Regions from separate parts of the uncultured Citricoccus sp. genome, predicted to be linked through region 2. Evidence: riboswitches for the same ligand, from Rfam matches in the RefSeq annotation. Region 2 holds a riboswitch; each other region holds the start of a gene.
What was found. Region 2 has a riboswitch for S-adenosylmethionine ahead of Q0283_RS10755 (AMP-binding protein). Riboswitches for the same ligand answer to the same signal wherever they lie in the genome.
Positions count from the first base shown of each region.

Region 1: linked by a shared signal. The riboswitch ahead of Q0283_RS10175 (LLM class flavin-dependent oxidoreductase) and the one ahead of Q0283_RS10755 (AMP-binding protein) in region 2 are both predicted to bind S-adenosylmethionine.
Region 3: linked by a shared signal. The riboswitch ahead of Q0283_RS10150 (ABC transporter ATP-binding protein) and the one ahead of Q0283_RS10755 (AMP-binding protein) in region 2 are both predicted to bind S-adenosylmethionine.

Region 1 covers NZ_CALMQR010000080.1:7,099-10,366, reverse strand. Annotated here, with positions in the region: gene Q0283_RS10175 (LLM class flavin-dependent oxidoreductase) at 1-1,351, opposite strand, end outside; SAM riboswitch class I at 1,362-1,463, opposite strand; gene Q0283_RS10170 (anti-sigma factor) at 1,522-2,319, opposite strand; gene Q0283_RS10165 (sigma-70 family RNA polymerase sigma factor) at 2,319-2,924, opposite strand; gene Q0283_RS10160 (hypothetical protein) at 3,061-3,268, opposite strand, start outside.
Region 2 covers NZ_CALMQR010000088.1:42,636-45,903, reverse strand. Annotated here, with positions in the region: gene Q0283_RS10760 (sodium:proton antiporter) at 1-1,322, opposite strand, end outside; SAM riboswitch class I at 1,436-1,558, shown strand; gene Q0283_RS10755 (AMP-binding protein) at 1,571-3,268, shown strand, end outside.
Region 3 covers NZ_CALMQR010000080.1:2,291-5,558, reverse strand. Annotated here, with positions in the region: gene Q0283_RS10155 (acyl-CoA dehydrogenase family protein) at 1-1,027, opposite strand, end outside; SAM riboswitch class I at 1,033-1,127, opposite strand; SAM riboswitch class I at 1,244-1,338, shown strand; gene Q0283_RS10150 (ABC transporter ATP-binding protein) at 1,339-2,202, shown strand; gene Q0283_RS10145 (aliphatic sulfonate ABC transporter substrate-binding protein) at 2,348-3,268, shown strand, end outside.

The sequences.
Region 1 (3,268 bases), on a different contig from region 2:
TGTACTCGGTCTTGTAGCGGCCCAGCTTCTGCAGTTCCGGGACCACGTACTGCACGATGTCCTCGAAGGTGCCCGGGGTGATGTGGTAGGCGAGGTTGAACCCGTCCACATCGGTCTCGTCCTGGATGCGGACCAGTTCCCTCGCCACGGTCTCGCCGGAGCCGATGATGACCGGGCCGAACCCGCCCACGCCGCACCACTCGGCGATGCGCCGCACCGTCCACGGGTTGCCGTCGTCCCCCGAGGCCTTCTTGAAGGTCTCGATGGTGGACTGGATGGCGTTGGACTCCACGTCGCCCAGCGGCTCGTCGAGGTCGAACTGGGACAGGTCGATGCCCATCCAGCCGCTCATCAGCACGAGGCCGCCCTCGACGTCGATGTACTTCGTGAGCTCCTCGTACTTGGCCTGTGCCTCCTCGTCGGTGGCACCCGTGACGATGGTCTGCATGGACATGATGCGGAGGTCGTACGGATCGCGGCCGGCCTCGACGGCGGCCCGGCGGAGCTTCGCCGCGGTGCCCTTGATCAGTTCGGCCGTGGGCGAGTTGATGAACACGGCCTCGGCGTGCTTGCCGGCGAAGGCCCGGCCGCGCGTGGAGGCGCCGGCCTGGTAGATCACGGGGGTGCGCTGCTTGGACGGCTCGGTGAAGGCGATGCCGGGGGTCTTGAAGTACGTGCCCTCGTGCTCGATGCGGTGGACCTTGGACGGGTCGATGAAGACGCCCGACTCCTTGTCGTTGACGACCGCGTCGTCCTCCCACGAGCCCTCGAGCAGCTTGTAGACCACGTCGAGGTACTCGTCGGCGTGGTTGTAGCGCTCGTCGTGCTCCATCTGGTCCTCGTGCCCGAAGTTCCGGGCGGCCGAGGGCAGGTAGCCCGTCACGACGTTCCAGCCCACGCGGCCCTCGGTGAGGTGGTCCAGCGTGGCCAGGCGGCGTGCGAAGGCGTACGGGTGCTCGTAGGCGGTGCCCGCGGTGACGCCGAAGGTGAGGTGCTTGGTCACGGCGGCCATCGGCGGGACCACAAGGATCGGGTCGTTGGTGGGCACCTGGGTGCCGGCCTTCAGGGTGGCCTCGTCCGAGCTGCCGTAGACGTCGTAGGGACCCAGGACGTCGGCGATGAAGATGCCGTCGAACAGCCCCTTCTCCAGCGTCTGGGCCAGCCCCGTCCAGTAGCCCAGGGTGTTGTAGTCGCGGGCGTGGTCGTCCGGGTGGCGCCACAGGCCGGGGGACTGGTGGGCCACGCAGTTCATGTCGAAGGCGTTGAAGAGGATCTCGCGCCGGCCGGCGGGGGTGGTCGGCACCCCTGCGGGCAGTCCGGCGGTGGTGTTCTGGGCATTCGATGACGTCATGGTGATGCTCCTTCCATCGGTCCTGGCGGTAGCACCGGTCCCGCGCCCCGGGGGCGCGTGGTGGTTGCTGCGGCGTCGACGAGCCAGGTCTCTCGGCCGCTCTGGATGGTTACCGGGCAATTGGAGCACACCGTCCGGGGCCGGGACGAATCCGGTGTCCTCCGGTGACGTCAGCCCGCGGCCACCACCACGACAGGATCCGTGGTGGGGGCCGGCGATCCCCCGGCGGGCTCGAGGGTGAGGGCCAGCGCCGCCCTGGCCGGCACCTCGGGCAGCCGGACGAGGGCCAGACCGTCGTCGAGTTCCAGGAGCCCCGCGGACCGGGGCGACTGATCGCCCTCGAGGGTCCACAATTGGTAGACGCGGTCACCCTCCGGGGCAGCAAGGCCCCGGGCGGCCACCACGGTCTCGCCCGAGGGGGCCCGCGCGACCTCGACTGTGCCGCCGCCCGCCACGGGTGCCGTCTCCTGACGGGCTCCGTCCTGTCCGAGTACCTGTTCGATGGCCACCACCTGGTCCTGCTGCGTCAGGCCCCCGTCCTGCCACGGCTGGGCGAGGAGCAGCACTGCGGCGGTCGCGGCCGCCGCCGCAGTGGCGGCCACCGCGGTCCAGGCCCGACGGCGGCCGGGCCAGCGTCGTTCCCGCTGGTCCCGCAGGCTGGTGGGCGCGTCCGGATCCTGCGATCCCGCGGTGGCGGCACCGGCGGACGTCGCCTCGGGACGCACCCCGGTGTGTGCGGACCGGAGGGACCTGGCCTCGGCGTCGACGGCGCCCAGGACGCGGTCCCTCAGCCCGGCAGGCGGCGCCGCGTTCTCGCGGGTGCCCAGACCGTCCGTGGCCCGCAGCAGGGCGTCGGCCTCGGCCCGCAGGACGGGGTCGACGCGCAATCGCTCCTCGATCCGGCGCCGCTCGGCCTCGTCCACGGCATTAAGGGCCCAGGCGGCGAGCAGTTCCCGTTCGTCGGCCATCACTCCACCCCCAGGCAGTCCAGTAGTCGGTGCAGGCCGGTGCGCATCCGTGATTTCACGGTGGCGAGCTTGGCCCCGAGCCGGTCGGCGACCTCTCGGTACGAGAGCCCGCCGTAGTATGCGGCCGTGACGGCCTCGTGTTCCAGGGCCGTCAGCGCACCCAGGCAGTCGGCCACCCGGCCCCGGTCCTCGGCGTCGGTCACCGCCTCGGAGACGTCGTCGTGGTCCCGGCCAAAGGATGCCGCGCCTGCCCGGAGCTCCCGGTCGCGTCGGGACTGGGTGGATCGCACCAGGTCCACGGCCCGCCGGTGGGTGATCGAGCAGACCCAGCCGATCACCGATCCCCGCTCGCGGCGGTACCCCCCGGCGCCACGCCAGGCGTCCAGCAGGGCCTCCTGGGTGACGTCAGCCGCCAGGTCCCGGTCCCGCACCACGCGCAGGGCCAGGCCATACGCACGCGGGGCGACGGCGTCGTAGAAGGCGGCGAAGGCCTGCTGATCCCCCTGGGCGCTGCGCCGGAGGTGGTCCACCAACTGGTCCTCACCGGCCCCGGTCCGCGGGCGCGGGCCTGGGGGCGTGGTCCCCGGTCCGGCGTCGCGCGTCATCCGGCCAGCGTATCCGCGCCCTGCTCCCCCGTGCGAGGCGAGGCCAGGATCGGCGTGGCGCTGGTTCGACCGCGGCGTCCCGGGATGCCCCTGGGGGCAACCGGGACGCCGTGCGCCGGTCACCGGCCCGGACCGGTCACGGGACGAGGGCCTCCGCCATCGAGTCGATGGCCCCGGAGAGCGTCTCCACGTGCATGCCCAGCCCCTCGGCGATGTCCGCGGCCGGCAGTTCTCCACCGCTGATCTCCTCGAAGAACTCCCCGGCCTGCGGGCGGTATCCGTCCAGGTCCATCAGGGCCTGCTCGGCGGCCTCGGTGTCCCCACCGGCCCGGGCCTGCGCATAG
Region 2 (3,268 bases):
CCGAGCACCCGGATCAGCAGCGGAAGGGTGCCACCCTGGACCACGAGCGTGAGGATGGCCACGGAGAAGGCGATCAGGATCAGTTCGGGACGGTACGGGATGTCAGCCGGGAGGGACTGGGCCGCGGCCAGGGTGATGACGCCGCGCATCCCGGACCACGCCAGCACGGCCCCGCCCCGCCAGCCGAGGCCCTGCGTGGCCAGGAAGTGCGCATCGGCACGCCACCGCCGCAACCGGGCCACCGTCCGCGGGTGGGGCGGCTCCCCGGACGCCGTGGACTCGAGCGCGGCATCGAGGTGCCGCGCGAGCTGGGGGACCCGCCTCTGCCGCGCCCGGAGCACGGCGATGAGCGGCACCACGAAGGCGATGCGCACCACGACGAGGACCGCGGTGCACAGCACGGCGATCCCGACGGCGAACCACAGCCCCCGCCCCGAGGCCTCCGCGTCCGCGACGATCGAGGTGATCTCGAAGCCCATAAGCAGGAACACGCCGTTCTCCAGGAGCAGCTGGATGGTGCGCCAGTTGGTGCGGTCGGTGAGCCGGTCCGCCGCGCTGAGGCGCTGGGGCGCCTGGTGACCGGTGAGGAGGCCGGCAGTGACCACGGCGATGACGCCCGAGGCGTGCAGGTTCTCCGCGGGCATGTACGCCAGGAACGGCACGGTCAGGGAGATCGCCGTGGTGAGGACGGGCTGCTGCCGGATCCTGGACCGGAACCAGACGGTCCCGGCGCCCACGAGGAGACCGAGGACGATCCCGGCGCTGACGGCGTAGGCGAAGTCACCGATGGCACCCCAGAAGGTCACGGCGCCGGCGGTGGCCGCGATGGCGGTGCGGAGCATGACCAGCGCGGTGGCGTCGTTGACCAGGCCCTCCCCCTCCAGGATCATCACCAGCCGGGGCGGCAGGCCCAGTCTCTTGCCGATCGAGGTGGCCGCGACGGCATCCGGCGGGCTGATGACCGCCCCCAGGGCCACTGCGGCCGCGAGATCGATGTCCGGCAGCAGCCACCAGATCAGCCACCCCGTGGCGAAGGCGGAGGCGATCACCAGGAACACGGACAGGGCGCTGATGGTGCCGAGGTCCCGGCGGAAGTCCGTGATGGGGACGTTGACCGCCGCCGAGTAGAGGATCGGCGGCAGCGCGATCATGAGGATCCATTCCGGGTCCAGCAGGATCTGGGGCGCCCCGGGGATCATGCTGCAGCCGATGCCCACCAGGACGAGCAGGATCGGCGCCGCGACGCCTAACCGGGGCGCGAACAGCGAGACCAGCACGATGATCAGGACACCGGCCACGGCCAGCAGTGCGATGTCCTCCATGTGCAGTCCCTGTCCGTCGGCGTCGGTGCACGTCAAAACTAGGGCATCAGGCCGGTGCGTAGCACTGCTTCACCCGTTTCGCTCCGCGGACAGGACCGGTCGTAGAGTGGAGGCGACCATCCCGAGCGGCTGAGAGATCTGGCTCCGTGACGCCGCAGCAACCCGTCCATGGTCCTGGGGTGCCCTCCCGGCACTGCAAGGACCGGACCAGGTGCTACTGCCAGATTCGATGGAAAGAAGGTTCTGTCTTGTCTGTTGCCCCGCACGCCGCTCCCACCGCCACCGCGCGCGACACCCCCGCCCACGCCCCCGGTGCCCTGCCCGGCCCGCTGCCGGCCGACGTCGTGGACGCCGCCGATCCTTCCGTCCACCCGGGCCGGCCCGCGGGCCTGTTGCACGGCGGGCTCGGGGACGGCCGGCCCGTGCGCGAGGAGGACCGGCTCGCGTTCTGGGATGCCGCCGCGCGGCGCCTCGAGTGGGAGACGCCCTGGCACACCACCCACTCCTGGACCCCTGCCGACCCGGCCGCCGAGCGCGGCCCGGAGATCCGCTGGTTCGAGGGCGGCCGGTTGAACGTCGCGGTGAACTGCGTGGACCGGCATGTGGCCGCCGGCCGCGGGGAGAAGGTGGCCCTGTACTTCGAGGGCGAACCCGGTGACCGCCGCGCCGTGACCTACGCCCAGCTCCAGCGCAAGGTCAGCCAGGCCGCCAACGCCCTGCTCGAACTGGGCATCGGCAAGGGCGACCGCGTGGTGGTCTACCTGCCGGTGCTCGTGGAGACGATCGTCATCACCCTGGCCTGCGCGCGGATCGGCGCGGTGCACTCGCTGGTGTTCGGCGGCTTCTCCGCCGAGGCGCTGCGCTTCCGCGTGGAGGACACCGGCGCGAAGCTGCTGGTCACCTCAGAGGGCCAGTACCGCCGCGGCCAGGCCGTGCCCGTCAAGGACAACGCGGACGAGGCCGTCTCCGGCCAGAACCAGATCGAGCACGTGCTGGTGCTCAACCGCACCGGCCACACCGAGGTCGGGGACGGCCCGGGCCAGATCAGCTGGACCGAGGGCCGGGACGTGTGGTGGCACGAGATCGTGGACCGCCAGCCGGAGACCCACACCCCGGAGTACTTCGACGCCGAGACCCCGCTGTTCATCATGTACACCTCGGGCACCACCGGACAGCCCAAGGGCCTCGTGCACACCTCGGGCGGCTACCTCACCCAGGCCTCCTGGTCCTACGACTACCTGTTCTCCCATCCGGACGTGTCCGAGCGGGAGAAGGACGTGCACTGGTGCACCGCCGATCTCGCCTGGGTCACCGCGCACACCTACGAGATCTACGGACCGCTGTCCAACGGCGTCACCGAGGTCATCTACGAGGGCGTGCCGAACGCCCCGCACCCGGGCCGGCACTTCGAGGTCATCGAGCGCTACGGCGTCACCTCCTACTACACCGCTCCCACCCTGGTCCGGTCGCTGATGGGCTGGTTCCCCGAGGGCATCCCCGCGGGGCACGACCTCTCCTCGATCCGCCTGGTGGGCACCGTGGGAGAGGCCGTCAACCCGGAGGCATGGACCTGGGCCCGCACCCAGATCGGCCGCTCGCACCTGGACGCGCTGGACGCCCGGCTCCAGGCCGAGACCGGCGACGACGACGCGCGGGTCCCCCGCGACGGTTCCGTGGGCGTGCCGATGGTGGACACCTGGTGGCAGTCCGAGACCGGCGCCACCGTGCTCTCCCCGCGCCAGGCGGACGAGCGGTTCAAGCCCGGGTGCGGCTCCCGCCCGCTGCCCGGGGTGGACGTGGCCGTGGTGGACGACGCCGGGGCGCCCGTGGCCGCCGGGCTGCAGGGCAAGGTCGTGGTCACCCGCACCGGCCCGGCCATGGCCCGCACCGTGTGGGGCAACCCGAGGCGCTACTTCACCTCGTACTGGAAGGACTACGCCGGGCAG
Region 3 (3,268 bases), on a different contig from region 2:
GCCCGCCCTGGGTGTCGCGCCCCGCGGCCGCGAGCGCCAGCGCCGCGTCCAGGTCACGTCCGGCGGCACGGACCAGTTCCTCGGCGGTGGCCTGCTGGGCGGACAGCTCGCCGATGATCCCCAGGAGCTGGTCGTCCTCCCGCGGGGTGAGCCCGCCCGCGGTGTTCGGTGACCGGCGCCGGCGCTTCGTCTGGTCGACCCCGTCCCTCAGCGCGGCCCGCCCGACCCCGGCGAGCAGGGCCATCAGGGTGGCCTCGTGGTGCAGCGGCACGTGCCCGTCGGCCGGTGGCAGCGCCAGCAGCTCCTCGACGCCGGCCCGGTCGAACTCGACCGTGCCGGTACCGGTCAGCCGCTGGCCGAACCCGTCCCAGTCGTCCTTGACGAGCGTCCGCGGTTGACGGACCCTCACGACGGCGAGCGCCAGCCGCGCGGAGCCCGGGGAGCCTCCGGGGGCACCGGACGCCAGGTTCTGCCGGGAACCGCCGCGACGGCGCCCGGGCAGGGGAACGGCGTCGTCGAGGCGGGCCGTCGCCAGGGTCCACGTGGCGAAGATGCTGCCGGTGGTGTAGTACTTGCGGCCGCTGATCCGCAGCTGGCCGCCCTCGTCCCGGGAGACGGTCGTGTCCATCTCGCCCAGCGCCGGCCCGCGGGCCTCGGACAGCGCGCTGCCGGCCAGTTCGCCGTCCGCCACCCGTTCCAGCCACCTCGTGCGCAGGGCCTCGTCCGGCTGGGCGAGGACGTGCTCGACGAAGCTGAGGTGGCTACGGACCAGGTGCGCCGTGTTCGCGTCCACCGCGGCGAGGTCCATCAGCAGGCGCAGCATGTCCTCCTGCCCGGCACCGGAGCCCCCGGCCTCCACCGGGACGGTGAGCGTGCCGATCCCCACCGCACGGAGCTGCTCGAGAGCGGCGAAGGGCAGGTGACGGCCGGCCTCCCGGGCCGGTTCCCCTCGGGCGATGTCCTGGAGGGCGGGGGCGAACCGCCCGGCCAGGTCCTGGTAGGTGGTGGCGTGCACGGTCGAGGTCATGGAATCTCCCATCGGTCCCGGCGGTAGCACCCGGTCCCCTGTCAAGGGCGGGTTGCTGCGGCGTCGTCGATCCGGGTCTCTCGGCCGCTCTGGATGGCTATGGCTCCATGGGAACAGCCCCGGCACCCCGGTCCGCCACGATGTGACGTTTTGTGTCGAACGCCGTTCCGGTGCCGGATTGACAGGACTCCCCCACGACCTGATTGACTGGACGCGCAACCATCCAGAGCGGCCGAGAGATCTGGCTCCGTGACGCCGCAGCAACCCTCCGCTTCACCGGGCAAGGGTGCTCATGCCAGAAGCGATGGAGAGTGATCACCATGACTGCCCTTGCCGAACTGAGCCCTGCCGGCCGCGCCCCCGCGCGGGCCCGGGGCGCCGCCACCGCCCCGGACGCACCGGAGAGCCTTGCGGTGGAGTTCCGCGGCGTCGGCCGCGCGTTCCCCACCGCCGAGGGCCCCCGGGCCGTGTTGCGGGACATCACCCTGACCGTGGAACCCGGCGAGGTGCTGGCCATCCTCGGCGCCTCCGGTTGCGGCAAGTCCACCCTGCTGCGGGCCGCCGGCGGACTGGACACCGGCAACTCCGGGGACATCCTCATCGGCGGCGAGCCGGTCACCGCCCATGACCCACGCACCGCCGTCGGCTTCCAGGAACCGCGCCTGATGCCCTGGCGCACCCTGCACCAGAACGTGGCCCTGGGCCTGCCGCACGGCACGGGCCGCAGCGAGGGCCGGAAGCGCGTGGACGAGCTGCTCGATCTCGTCGGGCTGGGCGCCCACGCCGATCACCGGCCCCGCGAGGTCTCCGGCGGCATGGCCCAGCGGACCTCGCTGGCCCGGGCACTGGCCCGGCGCCCCGGCGTCCTGCTGCTGGACGAACCGTTCGGCGCCCTCGACGCGCTGACCCGGCTGAAGATGCAGGACCTGCTCCTGGACATCCACGCCCGCACGGCCACCACCATCCTGCTGGTCACCCACGACGTGGACGAGGCACTGCAGCTGGCCGACCGCATCCTGCTGCTCGGCAAGGATCCCGGCGCCGCTGCCGGGGCCACCGCCCGCAAGGTCCTCACCGTGCCCGGGACGCGTCCGCGCCCCCGCAGCTCAGCCGAGCTGGCCGCGCTGCGCTCGGAGCTGCTCGACGGCCTCGGCGTCGACGCCCACCGGCACTGACCGCTCCGGTGCCGCACCGGCGGCACCGCCCCGCCGACTCTGACCGGCGCCCACTGTCCCCGGACCGCCCCCTGCTCGACCCTTCCGCCCCTCTTGTTCCACCCTCCCCGCCCCCGTGCGATCCCCTGTCCTGAAAGGCACCACCATGCGCTCCCGACTCACGCTCTCCGCCGCGGTCCTCGCCGTCTCCGCCCTCGCCCTCACCGGGTGCGTGGCCGGGGAGGGTTCGGGCGGTGACGCCGCCGAGGCCGGTGCCCCGGCTGGCGGTGCCAAGACCCTGGACATCGACTTCGCCACCTACAACCCGCTCTCCCTGGTCATCAAGGAGAAGGGCTGGCTGGAGGAGGAGCTCTCCGACGAGGGCGTCACCGTCAACTGGGTCCAGTCCGCGGGGTCCAACAAGGCCAATGAGGCGCTGCGCGCGGAGGCCGTCGACGTCGGCTCCACCGCCGGCTCCGCGGCCCTGCTGGCCCGCGCCAACGGCACCGAGATCAAGACGATCGGCCTCTACTCCCAGCCGGAGTGGGCGGCCCTGGTCACCACCGCCGACTCGGGCATCACGGAGGTCACCGACCTGGTGGGCAAGAACGTGGCCGCCACCAAGGGCACGGACCCGTACTTCTTCCTCATCCAGGCCCTCGAGGAGGCCGGAGTGGACCCCTCCGAGGTCACCGTCCAGAACCTGCAGCACGCCGACGGCAACTCCGCCCTGGCCAACGGCTCCGTGGACGCCTGGTCCGGACTGGACCCGATCATGGCCGGTGCCGAGGCCGAGGGCGCCGAGCTGTTCTACCGCAACGTGGACTTCAACACGTACGGCTTCCTCAACGCCACCGAGTCCTTCCTCGAGAAGTCCCCCGAGCTGGCCCAGGCCGTGCTGGACGTCTACGAGAAGGCGCGCGCCTGGGCGCTGGAGAACCCCGAGGAGACCGCCGCGATCCTCGCCGAGGTCGCCGGCCTCGAGGAGGACGTGGCCACCACCGTCATCCAGGAGCGCTCCAACCTGGACGTGGACCCGGTCCCCGGGCAGGCCCAGCTCGACGTGCTCGAGAGGGTCGGCCCCATC